One region of the Enterococcus sp. AZ163 genome, then DNA from elsewhere that is predicted to be linked to it. Evidence: riboswitches for the same ligand, from Rfam matches in the RefSeq annotation. Region 1 holds a riboswitch; the other holds the start of a gene.
What was found. A riboswitch is a leader RNA that binds a small molecule or an ion and turns the genes downstream of it on or off. The one in region 1 is predicted to bind FMN.
Positions count from the first base shown of each region.

Region 2: it holds a riboswitch for FMN, as region 1 does, so the genes downstream of both, IGI46_RS15040 (ECF transporter S component) here and IGI46_RS13280 (ECF transporter S component) in region 1, are expected to answer to the same signal.

Region 1 is NZ_JBIPAO010000001.1:2,780,605-2,788,852, forward strand. Features, by position in the region: gene IGI46_RS13260 (hypothetical protein) at 1-492, opposite strand, end outside; gene IGI46_RS13265 (DUF6483 family protein) at 515-883, opposite strand; gene IGI46_RS13270 (GrpB family protein) at 1,256-1,840, opposite strand; gene IGI46_RS13275 (hypothetical protein) at 1,728-2,228, opposite strand; FMN riboswitch at 2,517-2,633, shown strand; gene IGI46_RS13280 (ECF transporter S component) at 2,747-3,346, shown strand; gene IGI46_RS13285 (pyridoxamine 5'-phosphate oxidase family protein) at 3,346-3,801, shown strand; gene IGI46_RS13290 (NAD(P)H-binding protein) at 3,840-4,463, opposite strand; gene IGI46_RS13295 (bifunctional hydroxymethylpyrimidine kinase/phosphomethylpyrimidine kinase) at 4,616-5,401, shown strand; gene IGI46_RS13300 (ECF transporter S component) at 5,398-5,892, shown strand; gene IGI46_RS13305 (TIGR01440 family protein) at 5,908-6,447, shown strand; gene IGI46_RS13310 (GNAT family N-acetyltransferase) at 6,482-6,967, opposite strand; gene IGI46_RS13315 (type 1 glutamine amidotransferase domain-containing protein) at 7,032-7,544, opposite strand; gene IGI46_RS13320 (AAA family ATPase) at 7,628-8,248, opposite strand, start outside.
Region 2 is NZ_JBIPAO010000001.1:3,129,851-3,138,098, forward strand. Features, by position in the region: gene IGI46_RS15025 (RecQ family ATP-dependent DNA helicase) at 1-608, opposite strand, end outside; gene IGI46_RS15030 (helix-turn-helix domain-containing protein) at 583-1,590, opposite strand; gene IGI46_RS15035 (ferredoxin) at 1,617-1,832, shown strand; gene IGI46_RS15040 (ECF transporter S component) at 1,955-2,551, opposite strand; FMN riboswitch at 2,671-2,789, opposite strand; gene IGI46_RS15045 (pseudouridine synthase) at 2,858-3,574, opposite strand; gene scpB (SMC-Scp complex subunit ScpB) at 3,575-4,156, opposite strand; gene IGI46_RS15055 (segregation/condensation protein A) at 4,153-4,899, opposite strand; gene IGI46_RS15060 (GNAT family N-acetyltransferase) at 4,886-5,269, opposite strand; gene xerD (site-specific tyrosine recombinase XerD) at 5,283-6,173, opposite strand; gene IGI46_RS15070 (Fur family transcriptional regulator) at 6,282-6,743, opposite strand; gene IGI46_RS15075 (CvfB family protein) at 6,852-7,703, opposite strand; gene IGI46_RS15080 (cell division site-positioning protein MapZ family protein) at 7,795-8,248, opposite strand, start outside.

The DNA.
Region 1 (8,248 bases):
CTGCTTAATTTCCATATGAATAATCTGATTTAAATTTAACGGGAATACTACCTCTTGTTCTACTTCGCATTGATCAAAGGATAAGGGATGTTCATACTTGTTTGCCCAGTTTCTTATTCCTGCCAGATCAATTCCGATTTCTGGAAAGTCTACTTTCCCTTCAATCAATAATATCTCTGCTCCCTTTTCCAGCCATGAATAATCCATAAAGTTCATTTGCTTACTCCAAGAAACAAATGAAGAAGTCTCTATTACACCAAATGGGTAGTTGTGTTCAAACTCGTGATGAATTCGATAAATAGGTCCGGAATATTGGGCCATTCGAGCAAAATCTGCTTCGTAATCCATAGGGGTTTCACAGCCTTCGATTCGTTGAATTTCAAGAATTAAGTCCTGCCATAGCTGATCGTAATATGTCAGCTCTTGAGTACTTCTTTTTTCAGATGCAGGATGTTCCAGCCAGCGCATAATATCTTTTGCTAAATCTGCCATATTTCCACCACACTTTTTAAATTTATCCGTCGGTTCGCTGAATCAGAAGGCGTTGAAGTTCATCTTGCCCTTGACGAATTTCCTCCACTGAAAAATTGGCTTCTAGAAGTTCGCTCTCGGGTATATTCGACAGCTTTTGGTAAAACCAGGAAGAAATAGATGTGATTTGATGGTTCGTTAATAGATGAAGATGCGCAAAAAAGATATCCTCAGCTTCACAAATATTTCGTAGCAACACATTTTCGTACATGTATTGTGTTAAGGAAACCGAGCGCATTTCACCCGTCAGCGAATCCTTAACATCAATTAACGGATCATTATTGGTTTGTTTTATCATCGGTAATTGCTTGGGAATAATTTGTAATTGACGCATTAACCAATCATCTTGCATCACTTTACCTCCTGCTATTTTCATTTTATCACCGCGTTTTTCATTTTCCTAACGATATCCTTATTGAATTAAATAGAAAAAAGATTCTTCTAAGATAGTAAGGTTGAACAAATAGTTAATAATGCAAAAAAGCCTACAGTGATAAAACTGTAGACGTAGTTTCGATTGATTTAATCGTAAGGCTTATTAGTTCGCCAGGAATATTATTAATACAATAGTATTTCCTATAGCGGTTAGTAATGGTCCTACCATTTCTAATTTACTTATTTTTATTCCAATAATTCTGTCACAAAATGGTATTCCAATCATTATCAATGATACTGCAATAAGGAAAGATTTTGATTTGAAGATAAACAATCCTGCAGTCCACTATCAATCTTTTTTACCATATCCATATTTTTCTCCATAAAAATTTTTCGCCTCTGCAGTTACTTTTTTGATGAAGCTTCCCTTCTCATCCGTGTATCGATTCCGATCGTTCCGATATTTGACAGCTAAAACTTCTTTTAATTGTTCATAGTCTTGTGCGGTAGTCGGGAATTGGTTTAAGTAATCACGGAAATATAATTCATCATTATCACCGATGTACCGTAGATGAATATGATAAACCTTTTCAGCAAAACCATCAGGTGTGTATCCGCAATTTAAAGAGATTCGGTTTACAGATGCCGACATAATGATGCAATCATGCTCTTCTAATATATCTGCTATTGGTTGAAGTACTGCATTAGGCGAGAGCTCAACTAGTACATCTACAATGTTTTTAGCCTTTATTTCTTTTATTGCTGTACTTCCAATATGCGAAATTCTTAAACATTGCTCTTTTGGAATCCAATCCGTCAGCTTACTCTCGATTTCTTGATAATAGTTTTGCCATTCTAATCTTGAGTTGCTTAGTTCGATAGGAAAGAGTTGCCAAAGTTCCTTCAGACTCATATCCGAAAGTTTCTTCTTCATTTATTTTTACCTCTTTAGGCTTCAATTTATGCAAAGCTAATAAAAGTACTGGTTTTTGAAAGTACATACCTCTTTCTAACTGTTGAATTCTTCTTAACTTGTCAATGACTTCCTGATTATTTCTCATCATTGCTTCGGCCTTTTCGTTCTGCAGCTCTTCAGTTTTCTTTTGATTAATTGTTGCAGCGATACTTAAGTTAGACACTAGCAGAATAAAGACTACTACGTAAAACAATTCAGTTCGTTCTCCATTAGAATTAGCCACCAATACAAAGGGAACAATAAAAATCAAGGCAAAGCTAACCCATTGATACATCGTCAACGCCTTCAGTTTCCTTGGTTTTTCTTCAAAGGTGACCGTTGTAGCTGAATAAATGGATAAAAACAAGGCCTCAAGCTCCTCGTACTGGCGATGTGTCTTTTGCCAGCGATACTCCGCTTGATCCTTAGTCAGCCCTCGTTGCTTTATATAATAGTTGATTGCTTTCGATTTTCTTATGATGATGATCACCACATTTCATTGATAAAATATTTTTCTAGATCAAGGTTACTTTGTCTAGTTTATCATATCTGCACCTACTTTTTTTAGTCTTTCATGAGAAAAAGTCGATAGTTTGCTAAGAAAAAAATGAAAAACCGCTTGCAATTCCAGAACTTGTATGTGAAAATGAACACAATAGTTCTTCAGGGCAGGGTGAAATTCCCGACCGGCGGTGATAGTCCGCGAACCTTTTTAGGTTGACTCAGTGTAATTCTGAGACCGACAGTATAGTCTGGATGGAAGAAGAAAAATAGGCGTGTTTAGTGATCAATCTTCTGGTCTATTTAAGCACCTTTTTTCTACTTTGTTGTGCCTTGCGAATTTGTTGTAAGGTTCTTTTTTATGTTTGAGAAAGGTGTGACAGAATGAAATTTACTGCAAGAAAACTCGTATTAACCGCTATCATGGGTACCATCGCTTATTTATTAATGATGTTCAAATTCCCGTTACCGTTTATGCCACCGTTCATGGACTTTGATCTGGCTGGTGTTCCGGAAATGATTGGTACCTTCCTTTTGGGGCCTATCTCTGGTTTGCTGATTGTTTTGATTAAGCTGTTAATCAAGCTAACCACAGTAGGAACTACCTCTATGTTCACAGGAGAAATTCAAAACTTTCTTCTGAGTGCCAGTTTTATCCTACCTTCATGGTTCTTTTACCAACGCTCTCATAAAAAACAGCAGGCGTTCATGGGGATGGTCGTAGGAACACTGTCAGCAATTGTGGTGGCCTGTGTTTCAAATATCTACTTTATTATCCCTTTTTATGCGACCCTTTATGGCTTATCTATGGAGGCCGTTGTTGCAATGACTCAAGCTGTGAATCCCTTTGTGGACAGCGTTTGGAAATTAGTAGTAATTGGGATCGTGCCTTTCAACCTAATAAAATTCGGGGTGTGCTCCGGCATCGTTTACTTGTCATTGGATCGCTTGCGATCAATCTTCTTAAGACGGGAGTTTAGCTAATGGATTTTAAAATAGCTTTGGATCAATTTTATAAAAAGCTTGGTAAGAAAAAGATTATGGCATTAGCTACCAGTCTAAATGATCATGTCACAGTGCGAAATGTCAGTGTAATTATTTATGAAGGTCGTTTACTATTTAAAACTGATAAAAATTTTCGAAAAACCAGGCAACTATTAGAAAATCCCAATGTGGCAATTTGTTACTGGGGAGTACAAATCGAAGGGAAAGCTGTAAATCACGGGTTGTTAGTTGATGAACCTAACCAGTTTTTCCAACAGCTGTATCAAGCATCCTGGGATAAAAGTTATAATGCGTACCCCCACAAAGACACTGAAATTCTGCTTGAAATTCTGCCCAACTTTGTTGAGATTTGGGATCAGGACGATCAAGAAAAAGGTTTTCAAGTGTTAATTGACTTCGATAAGCAACAAGCGAAGGTTCAACATTATGATTAGAAGAAAGCAGCCCGCCGATTGTGGTGGGCTGCTTTCTTTTAAATGGCTGCTAATGCTTCATCAATTGGTGTATCACCGTCACCCATCATAATCACTTTTTGATAGGTGTTTGGCCGTTCCAATACCTCAGCCAAAACGGCTGCTACATTTTCGATGGAGTTTTCACTACGTTTTTCGATGGAAGTAGTAATATTGCCACTACCTGTTTCTTCTTTTAAAGAACCCGGTTGAATAATTGTATAATCTAAATCAGTGTTATTAATTAACCACGAATCAGAAAAATATTTAGCAATATTATAATTCAAAATACTATCACTCCAATTTTCGGGAACTAAAGCAAACAATGAACTTAATTGAATATATCGACCTATTCCTTCTTGTTCAGCTGCCTGCATCAGTTTTACTGCACCGTATAAATCTGTTTGCAGCAAATCCTTTCCTCGAGAACCCGCTACAAAATAAATGGCTTCTGCATCACCTAAGGTTTTAGCCAAATCAGCCACATCATCGTGCAAATCTAAATGGACTGGTTTTACTTGATCATTCATAGGAATTTCATTTTCTCTTCTTGCCCCGGCGTAAACGAAGTGTCCTTTTTCTACTAGGTTTTCAATTAAAAGTTGGGCAACTCGACCAGTTGCTCCAGCAACAAATACTTTCATAGATGATTCCTCCTTTTTCTCAATGCTAACCGATTCCGCCTATTCCCACAAATGATTAAACTTCTAGAAAATTGGATGAGCAACAAAACAACCAATTGGCTGTTTTTATTTTCACAACGTAGATTATAATTAAAAAGCATAAGGAGGTTGTTATGACAAAAAATATCTTAACTATCGCTGGATCAGACACCTTAGGCGGTGGTGGACTTCAATCAGACTTAAAAACCTTTGAACAGTATCAATTATTCGGTCTAACAGCCGTTACTTGTATTGCCGTAGTCGAAGATAAAGAATTTATTATTCAGGATCTTTCATCAAAACTTTTGGAGCAACAGTTGCAGACAATTCAATCAGGAGTAGATTTGGCCGGAATCAAAATTGGGTTGATCAATAATATTCGTTCACTTCAGGTGATCAAACATTTTTTACAAAAGCAAAATGTCCCCATCGTTCTTGACCCAGTACTGGCTTTCAAAGAAACAACTGAAGTTTATCAGAAAAACTATCGTGACTTAATGATTCAGGAATTGTTTCCGCTAGCTACTATAGTAACACCTAATTTGAAAGAAGCTGAATTACTGAGCGGATTGAGCATTACAGATGAGCTATCGATGAAGAAAGCAGCGGAAAATATCCAGCAACAAGGGAAAACCTCCGTTGTAATAAAAGGTGGACAGCGCCTAGCTGGTAAAACAGCTCTCGATCTCTACTATGATGGGAATGAGTTTGAACTGTATCGTAAACCAAAACTGATGGAAAAAACGATCAACGGAGCTGGTTGTACCTTTGCCTCAGCAATTGCTTCCAATTTAGTTTTAGGAAAGTCTTCCACTGAGGCAATTCAACAAAGTAAAAAATTTGTTTATCAAGCCATTCAGCATGGGGTTGTGTTGAAAAATGGAGATGGAAATGTTTGGTATAAGGAGGATAACGAATGAAAATAAGAACACTAACTACGTTAGCAATGATGGTAGCATTAACGGTGACACTCTCAATTATGTTCATCATACCGGTCCCGGCAACAAAAGGTTTTGTTACTCTCTGTGAAGCAGGAATCTACACTTCTGCCTTACTATTTGGTCCTACAGGTGGATTGTTTGTAGGGGCATTAAGTGGTGGATTAATTGATATGATTTCTGGCTACCCTGAGTGGGCGTTCTTTTCAATTATGATTCATGGTTTGCAAGGATTAATACTAGGAGCTGTTTATCAGAAGCTGTCTTATCGCAACGGAATGATTTTAGGTTTTTCATTTGCTAGTTTATTTATGATTATTGGTTATGCTTTGGCTACTGCTTTTCTTTACAGCTGGCCGGCGGGGCTAGCCTCGCTGCCAACTAACTTAGTTCAAAATCTTTTCGGCATTGCCGTGACAGTTCCTCTATATCAGGCATTACACCGAATTGTTCATCGATTACAATTTAAATAGAAGGAAGTTTTACCTATGGAAAAAAAAGAATTGAAAGAATCGTTAACCACAATCGTTCACGAGATTTTAAACGAATCCGACCTGAAATCAGGAAATGTTTTTGTATTAGGTTGTACTACTAGTGAAATCGTTGGCGGTATGATCGGTAAAAAATCGAGCAAAGAAGTTGGCGAATGGGTAATTGAAACCTTGAAAGAAATCCTGGATTTGAGGGGTATTTATTTAGCCGTTCAAGGCTGCGAACACATCAATCGTGCGCTAGTCGTCGAAAGAGAAATAGCTGAGAAAAAAGATTGGAAAATTGTTAATGTAAGACCAGTGCTGCATGCCGGCGGCTCCTGTTCAGTAGCTGCTTTCGAACAATTTACTGATCCAGTAGAAGTGGAACATGTTGTAGCACAAGCAGGTATTGATATAGGAGATACTTCAATTGGAATGCATATTAAACATGTTCAAGTTCCCGTTCGTCCATCTATTAAAGAATTAGGCGGTGCTCACGTTACAGCCTTAAGAAGCCGGGCAAAATATATTGGTGGACCTAGAGCAAATTATTAAAAGAAACGCTTCTCATTTTTTGAGAGGCATTTCTTTATAATGCCTTTCGATAATAGCCCTTTTCGCTATCATAGATAAAGTCATTGGCTAATAAAACCTTATTTGAAGAAATATTTTCATGATCCGGTTCCACAAGAACCTCTCGTACTCCTGTTTCTTGTTGCTGAATTTGTCCTATTAGGTGTTTTATAATCTGCTTGCCATAACCTTTACCTAAAAAAGCTGGCTTGCCTATCAAATAATCCAAACTATAGAACCTTCCCGATTCTTCTACATCCAGCCACTCTTCCAATTCTTTTGCTCGAAAACAGTCATAGTATTGGCAAAATCCAATTGGATCACCATCCAACATGACGATATAATGATGAATCCAATTAAACTTACCGTGACGTTGATCAATTTCCATTAACCAATTTTCTGGATGGATCAACCATTGCCGAACATAGTCTTGATATAACCAGTCCTCCATTAATTTTCGATCATGATCTTCAAAAACACGAAGATGAATTGGCTTTTCCATAGTTTTCCTCCTTACACCCCCATTAATCAAAAAAGCCTAACGAATAATTCGCTAGACTAGTTAATTAAGCATGGAGAATTTCAATAATCTTTTCGTTAAATGCTGGAATATCATCTGGATTACGACTGGTTACCAGCATATTATCTACTACGACTTCTTCGTCTTTTACATTGGCACCTGCATAAGCAATATCGGGACGAACCGTATCGTACGCTGTCATGGTACGACCTTTTGTCAAACCCGTTTGAATGAACAATTGTGGTGCGTGACATATCGCAAACAATGGACGATCATTCTCTAAAAAGTACGCCACAAAATCAACAAAACGCTGATCTGCTCTCAATTGATCTGGCGAGAAACCACCAGGAATTAGCAAAGCATCAAAGTCTTCAGGATTAACGTCATCAATATTGGTGTCAATAATAAATGTATTGCCTTGTTTACCTGTGATTTCTTTGCCTGCTTCTTTTTCAATTAATACGACTTCATTGCCATCTTTTTCTAAAGCTTCTTTCGGGGAAGTTAACTCGACATCTTCCACTAGGTCAGTAACAATTACTGCAATCTTTTTTGTCATAGGGTATCTTCCTTTCTTTTAGCTTACTTACAGACTAGCGAAGAAAGAAAAAGATTACAAACAATCTGTTTGTATCAAAATTATTAGATAAATCGACCAATCAATTGTAAGAGTTGTTGTGGCATAGTAGCTAAATCGCTAATGTCGACAAAACGATCTTCACCGTAAATATTCTTGATAGATTCTTTATCTTCACCAATTGCACATGCGATAAAAATAATTCTCTTTCTTTCATAATCAGACAATACTTGTTGAATATCTGCTTCTGCTTTCCTTGCAGTGTAATCTGGCAAAGCTTTTGGTTGTCCATCACTAATATTCAATAAGATTTTAGTATCTGCTGTTTCATTGCTTAACTTTTCGGCTAACAAACGCAAAGGAACCCCATCACGATTATTTTGGCGAGGTTTCATAGTGGTGATTTTCGCAGCCAAAAAATCGTAAGAATCGTTAAATTCTTTATAAGAGTATAAGGAGGTCTTTTCCCGCTGGCTAACGTCCGCAGAATCGCCATACAAAGTAAAGGGAATATTCGTTTTCTCAGCAAATAGACCGAGTGCCAAGGCAGCTTGTTTGGCTTTCTCGATACGTTCCTCCCGTACCATTGACCCTGATTCATCTACACGTACTGCTAAAGCCAGAGAAGGCTGTTCGCTAGGTGGGTTTCTCTTATCAAAATTACGAAGATCCCCATAAGCCACCCG
Region 2 (8,248 bases), 350 kb from region 1:
CTTATATTAGGGCGGTCAACCGAATAAACGATTTCCTTAACCGTTTGTGAGAAGAGCAGTTGTTGAATATCCTGTCTTACCTCAGGGGTGGCCGTGGCTGTTAACGCTAAAATCAGCGACTGATTTAGAAATCGGATGCCTTCACTTAGCTTCAAATACTCTGGTCGAAAATCAACACCCCATTGAGAAACACAGTGAGCTTCATCCACTACAATAAAAGCTATTTTTATCCTTCCTAAAGCTTGTTGAGTCTTGTCAGATAAAAACATTTCCGGACTCATAAAAATAAATTTGTATGTGGAAGGATGTTCTAAGACATATTGCTTTTCTGACATAGAAAGTAAACTGTTTAGCGCGACTGTTTTTCTCTCCCCTAATTGCTGCAGCTGAGTCACCTGATCCTCCATTAATGAAATTAGCGGAGAAATCACAATAACCGTTCCTTCAAATAAATAACCTGGGAGCTGATAACAAAGAGATTTCCCTGTACCAGTTGGCAGCATTCCCAGCACAGATTTCCCCACTAAAAGAGCCTCAATAATTTCTTTTTGACCTGGCCGAAATGAGGGATAGCCAAAGCGCTCAATCAGCAGCTGTTTTGCGTTCATAATCCTGCTCCTTTAAAAATAAAATCTGAGACAAACGGAAATTTAAATACGGTATTTCCGCAAACTCTTGATAACGCCACATCAACATTTCACTTTCAGAAGCGGGTGCAATCAATTGAAAATCAGAAAATGGAAAATCCTCTGCCACCAAAGCCCATTCGATAAAATGATCATTTAAAGTTCCCTGTTTCAAGTTACGTTGTTTCCCAATCTCCTCAATAGAGAGACCTCTCAAATATAGGTTACGGGTTTTCAGCATACTTTGATTATAGTTTAATTGATCCAACTGCTTCAGCAGTCGACGAAAATTAGGCTGTTGCAATGCTTGGTGGAGAAAGGCATCGACTGCATTCTGATAATATAGTCGATCCCACGGAACCTCCTGCCATTCTGCTGGTAGAAGCTGGAAAGCCACCCGACCAAACTGTTCATGTCCGCTAAACTGATTAGCTAGGAAATTAGCTTGATATTTATTTAAAGATGCAAAAATATGTTGCAGTTCTCTAGGAAAAGCTATCAAAAAATCTTTCCCAGATTGACGTACCCACCTTTTTGTTTGGTATAAGAACAAGGGGCGGGAATCTAAAGGAATATATTCATTTTTGTGGTAAGTCAAATAGCTTGCAACTTGGACACCCAATAAACTCAGCTGCCACATTCGCTCCCGCTCACGTCCATAGCGCAATCCATTTAGATCAACTAGCTGGGTTACTCTTGAAGTCTGCAATTGGAGCTGTCCAGCTTCAGTTAGCTGGCCGAAACCCTCGATTTGTTCAATCATTTTTTTGCGGATTAACTGGTCAACTAATTGATTAAACTGCTTTTCATCCAGCTCAGAAAAACTGTCAAAAAACGGCAGATTGCGATAGAAAAATCCATGGAGCAATACTGAGCTGGTTCGCTTGCCAATTAATAAATGATATAAGGTGGAGATACGCAACTTGTGTCCCGTGTGAAATAAAGCTAAAATAAAGTCTGTCATAGAAAAACTCCTAGAAGGTGAAAGTTATGAAATGCGAGATTCTGCCAGAGCGCTGCATTGCCTGTGGTCTGTGTCAGGCACTGGCACCGCAATTTTTTGATTATACAGATGAAGGCATCGTTACCTTCATCGATGAGCCTCACGCACTGCAAGAATTTATTCCTGAAAAGGAACAGTCTGAGGTAGTTCAATCAGCCAAACGCTGTCCCGCCCATGCCATTCTTCTGCATAATCCACTATAACATACGTAAAAGAAAAAAGATTTGACGAAATAATTTGTCAACTATTTGTTAACTTTTTACCCGTCTAACTTTATTTTGAACGCGTAAAAAAGGCCCTCCATAATTGGTGGGCCTTGTAATTGCTATATTGAACTGTGATGATGGTTGGTTATAGTTTTCTTACTCAGCCATGGCAATAGTTTAGCATGCAGGATCAGAAAAGCACCACTGACTACCATACCTTTAATCAGGTTGAACGGAACAATTCCCACTAATATATATTTTCCCAAGCTCATACCCAGCATTTCGCCAGCGGATAAACCAAACGCTTTTAAATAAAGCGGGGTAATCACAAAGTAATTAGCAATACTCATAAAAATAGTCATGGCCAAAATACCTAATCCAATTCCGATAGCTTTTTTACGAGCCGTTTGTTGTCTAAACAAGTAAAAAATCGGCAAGGTAAACATACTGGACGCTAAGAAACTAGCTAAATCACCAATTAAATTATCAATCGAAAAGCCTGTTGTTACTAGATGAAGCAATGAGCGAACAAATGCTGTTGCAACACCGGCCAGCGGACCAAAGATAAACATATTGATCAAGACTGGAATATCACTGAAATCCAGTTTTAAAAAGGGAAATATCGGGATAATTGGTAAGGCAATAAATTGCAGAATTAATCCCATGGCTGCGGCCACCGCTACGGCTGTCATTTTTTGTAACTTTACGTTCTTCACTAACAATTCCTCCTGTTTGGAATCATCTTCATCGAAGCTAATCAGGCTGTCTGTACGTAAAAAAACTCTATGCTTCAGAAAAAGCATAGAGTTACTTGAATACATTCATACCCAAATAAGCCTATCTTCTTTATCCAGACTATACTGTCGGTCTCGGATTTTCACCGAGTCAGCTGCTTGCGCAGTTCGTGGACTATCACCACCGGTCGGGATTTTCACCCTGCCCCTGAAGACGAACCTAAAATTATTATTTATTTTATATCTTAACTATAGCAATTTTACTAACAAAAAACAAGTAACCCGCTTTTATTGTGAACTATTGCGCAGTCCATTAATTTCCTTCGCATTCAAACGACGGTATTCCCCAGGACGGAGACCCTTCAAAGTTAGGTCACCATAACGCTCTCGTTTCAACTTTTGTACTGGTAGACCGACTGCTGCTAACATATTTTTCACCTGATGATTACGGCCTTCATGAATGGTCAACTCGACGATGCTAGTCCCAGCCTTGCGATCTGTGGATAAAATCTCAAAGCGGGCAGGCGCCGTTTTTCGTCCTTCAATCATGATACCTTTGGTTAATGGATACAAGGTTTTATTGTCCGCAAAACCTTTTACCTTAGCAACATATACTTTGTCTACCTGATGTTTTGGATGAGACAAGCGTTGAGAAAAATCGCCATCATTAGTTAACAGTAAGATTCCTGATGTATCATAATCCAAGCGTCCTACTGGATAAATACGTTCAGGAACGCCGATGAAATAGTCAGTCACCACTTTACGATCTTTGTCATCTGAGACAGCCGAAATAACGCCTCGTGGTTTGTAAAACAAATAGTAGACAGGCTCTTCTTGGTAAATCGGCACTCCATCCACTTCAATCCGTTCTTTTTTGGAAACTTTCGTGCCTAGTTCTGTTACCACTTCACCATTTACCTGAACCCGACCTTCAGTAATTAAACTCTCTGCTTTACGGCGTGAGGCTATCCCAGCGTGAGCAATAACTTTTTGCAATCTTTCCATTTAACTTTCATCCTTTTCTTTAAAACGATCATAGAATAAATCCAGTGTTTCTTCATCATCTGATAGATCGGTCTCCATTTGTTGAACATCTGGCAACTCGGTTAAATCTTTCAAACCAAAATAATCCATAAAATATGTGGTTGTTCCATAAAGAATTGCCCGACCTGGTCCTTCAACTCGACCTTTTTCCTCGATTAGCTGGCGAGAAACCAGTGTCTGAACCGCACCACTAGATTGAACCCCCCGCAATTCATCAATCTCCCCTCGAGTAATCGGCTGTTTATAGGCAATGATGGACAAAGTTTCTAGGGCTGCCTGACTTAAGCGATTTGCTAAAGGTGAACGAGCAAATTCTTTTAATAAAGGGGCAAAATGTTTCTTGGTGGTTAAAACGAAACGATTCCCTACCTCTAAAACAGTGAAGGCTGACGTTGCATCAGTTTCATATTTTTCTCGCAAACTTGTAAGGGACTGATAAATTTCAGCAGTTGCCCGTTCCAATGTAAAAGCTATCTCCTCCAGCTCGATACCCTCTTCCCCTACTACAAACAGCAGGGCTTCAATTTGACTTAGTTGATTCATTTTGCTGCTCCTTTAGTAATAACTATTGGTCCATAGGTATCTATTTGGCTTACTACTGCGATACCGTTTTTCATCAATTCCAATAAAGCCATGAAGGTAGTAATCATTTCATCCTTGGTATAACGTGAAAAAAGGCTATCCAATGATAGGCTTTCTTGGGTTTTCATTGCTTCGATACGAGCATGTATTTGCTTCACTTTATCTTCAATCGTAACAGAATCGCTGCTGACAGTCGTTTCAATTGGCTGATTATTCTTTTTACGTTGCAAAACATCATGCAAAGCCAAGAATAAATCAATCGTGTTTAGCTGATTGTCTGGTAAAGGAGGCAGCTCTTCTTCGTAATCAGATAAATCCATCGGTGCCTTAGTATAAAAGAGACTTCGTTCAGCCTCTTTTTCAGAAAGTACGGAAGCCGCGTATTTATATTTACGATACTCTAAAAGTTGTTGAACCAGCGCATCTCGCGGATCTTCCCCGACTTCTTCTTCGTAGTCATAGTCAAGCTCTGCTTTGGGCAGCAGCATCTGACTCTTGATCGACATTAAGGTCGCGGCCATCACTAAATACTCCCCAGCCAATTCCAACTCCAAGGTTTTCATAGCGTGAATAAAATCCATGTATTGTTCGGTTACTTCAGCAATTGGAATATCGTAAATATCCAACTCCAATTGCTTAATTAAATGCAGCAGCAGATCTAGCGGACCTTCAAAAACGTCCAACTTCAAATTAATTTGTTCCATCTAAATTTCCTGTCTTTCTTTTCCACTTGGCCAGATAGGCAGCGGTGGCAGTCGTTCCTATTATATGGTATTCAGGGAAATGCTCCTGCAATTGATCCAGCATCACAAAGCCCAGTCCCTCTCCTCGATAGGAAGGATTCAGACTGATGTCATGGAGAATAATCTCTTGGTTGTTCAACTGTTCAATGCCTAATACGCCCTGAACATTATTAGTCGCCTCATCGTAATAATAGCAATATAACTGATATGGCTCGCCTTCTTCATAATGCTCAATTTCTTTCAATCTCGGATGTTCTTCTTTCAAATACTTATGAAAGCTCAATAGTCCCATTGCAATTTTTCGCTGGTTTTTTCGATAATGAGTAATCATCTTCTTCCTCCAATCAAGCTCGTGGGAAAAACTCTTTATAAACTTCAGTCATACGTCTTTTCGTAATGTGCGTATAAATTTGAGTTGTCGAGATGTCAGCATGGCCCAGCAATTCTTGAACCGTTCGCAAATCCGCCCCATTTTCCAACAAATGTGTTGCAAAGCTGTGGCGCAATGTGTGGGGCGTAACGTCTTTGGTAATACCGGCTTTAATGACAATTTGCTTTAAATTCTTCCAGATTCCTTGACGTGAAAGTCCTTTCCCGTGATTGTTTACAAATAAATGGGGTTCATTTTGATTCTTCTTGGTTAATATGGGCCGAGCTTCATTTATGTAACGCTCCAGCCAATGAATCGCATAATCACCTAACGGAACAATTCGTTCCTTATCCCCTTTACCAATTGTCTGTAAAAGGCCCATCTCGAGGTGAATATCTCCTAACTTTAAGCCAATCAATTCACTAACTCGCAAGCCAGTAGCATACATCACTTCCAAAATAGCACGGTCACGGATTCCTAGGGTCGTGCTAGTATCCGGCGCAGCGATTAGACGTTCCACTTCAGCCAACGACAAAGTCTGAGGCAGCTTCTGAGCCTTCTTAGGACTTTCAATGTGCTGCATAGGATCATGATCTGTATAGCGTTCTTGACGTAAGAATTGATGGAACCGACGTAAACTGGAAATCATTCTGGTGATTGTGGTTGAAGCTTTGCCTTCCTGAGAAAGTAACGCTAAAAAATCCACAACAGTGTAGCGATCGACATCCTGCCAGTTCTTGACATCCTTTTCATTCAAAAATAGGAGATATTGTTTCAAATCTCGTTCGTAGCTGGCCCGAGTGTTTAAAGACAAGCCCCGCTCGATCGTCAAATAATGCAAATATTCTTTGATTTGTTCATCCATTTCCTCACCACTTTCGCTTTATCATACCAAAAAGTCCCTTGAATGGATAGTCTCGTCTCACTATCTTTTCAAGGGACCTGTGATGGCTGTATTTGCCGAAGCATCTATTTATGAATTCTGCTCATTTTTTATTTGGCAGGCTTGGCAAATGCCATGAAAGGTTAACCGGTGATCCTTCACTTGGAAACGAAAACGAGCTTCAACAATTTGTTCCACGTCACCTAACAAATCTTCTTCAATTTCTTCGATATTCCCACACTCTAAACACAATAAGTGGTGATGGAAATGCTCAGCACCTTCCTTACGTAAATCATATCGGGCTAAGCCATCATCAAAGCTAACCTTGTCCACGATATGCAGATCCGTTAAAATTTCCAAGGTACGATAAACAGTAGCTAAGCCAATTTCCGGACTTTTCCGTTTTACAAGAAAGTAAATTTCCTCCGCAGATAAATGATCTTTCTCATTTTCCAGCAATACCAGCAAGGTTGCTTCCCGCTGAGGCGTCAACTTAAAACCAGAGTCATGCAATTGTTTTTTTGTCTTTTGTAGCGCTAACGCTGCATTCATAGGAATACCTCACTTGATTATAATTATTATAAACTGGAATATCAGTTTTTATTGATTTGATAAGAATCATTATAATTTATCCGCGTAAGTTTCGCAAGTGATTCTCAATTAGTTTTTTAACCGAATTTCTCCAGTCTCCTGAATAATTAGTTTTTCCTTCAATAGATGACCAATTGCTCGCTTAAATTGTCCTTTACTGATACCAAAGGTTTGCTTGATTTCTTCCGGAGCCGATTTATCCCATAATGGCAGGCGATGATCATCTTTACGCTGCAGCATGGTCAAAATCATGGCTGCATCATCATTAATTACTTCGTGAGCCCGAGGCTTCAAAGACATATTTAGAGCACCGTCGGGACGAAGACCAATTACCCGGGCTTCTACAGCTTCACCGAGACGAGGTTCTAAGTAGCGTTCAGAAGGGTGGATAAAACCGATATAAAAATCTTCAGTTAGCAAGTATGACCCTGCTACTTTTAAGCGATAGATGATCCCCTTTTTGTCTTCGTTTTGCATTTCTATGGATCCTTTGCGGCTCAAAGAATGAAAAATTGTCTCATCAGCTAATGTTCCCCACATGCGTTCCTTTTCATCTACTCGTAACGTGATCATTAAATAGTCACCTTTTTTAGGCCAGAGCTCTTTCATTGACGGCAATTCATCCAAAGAAACTACCACATCCTTGTTAGGTAAACCAATATCGACAAAAGCTCCCAAATCTCTACGTACATTAGTCACTTCGCCAAAAGCATAGTTACCTATACGGATTTTCGGCAGTATTGTTGTAAAAACAGCTTCTTTTTTCTGATTAATATAGCCGAAGCCTTCAATCGCATCACCAATTTTATGCTCCTGATCGGTGACTAAACGGAAGGTTACTCCATTTTTTTGGACAAAATAGGTTTCTTCGTTTTCATCCATAATCAGTGCTGTAAAAACTTGTCCGATTAATTCATTCATATCTGTTCTCCTTTTTCATGCTCAGTTTTAACTCATAATTTGCTTAAGTTCACAGATAAAGCCAGGGAAATCCTTCCCCGGCTTTACTCATCTAGTTTCCGCCATTCCCCTTAAACCAACCTGTTTTACAGTTAATTGTAACGACATACATTGGCAAATCGGACGGACTTAAATTTTTAGTTAACGACGCTTGATTGGTAGTAGCATATAAATTGTAATAGCCTTCGCCGTTCTCAATACGAGCCGGTTCTACATAATAACCGCCTTCTGTGATATATCCTCGGCTTAGACAGGTTTGTATTACCTTTTCTTTAACTCCAGGATTCCATCCCCAGGCAGCATTGCTTAAATCAGCTGTCTGATCTGAATCAGATCCCACGATTGGTTGGTTAGGACCTCCAGAATTGGTCGTAGACTTTTGACGCTCTTGAGCAGCTTTTTCCTGCTCGGCTTTTTCTTGAGCAACTTTTTCAGCAGCTAACCGTTCTTCTTCAGCTTTTTTCTCTTTTTCAGTAAGAGTGTCATCTACCTTCTTCAAATCAGCT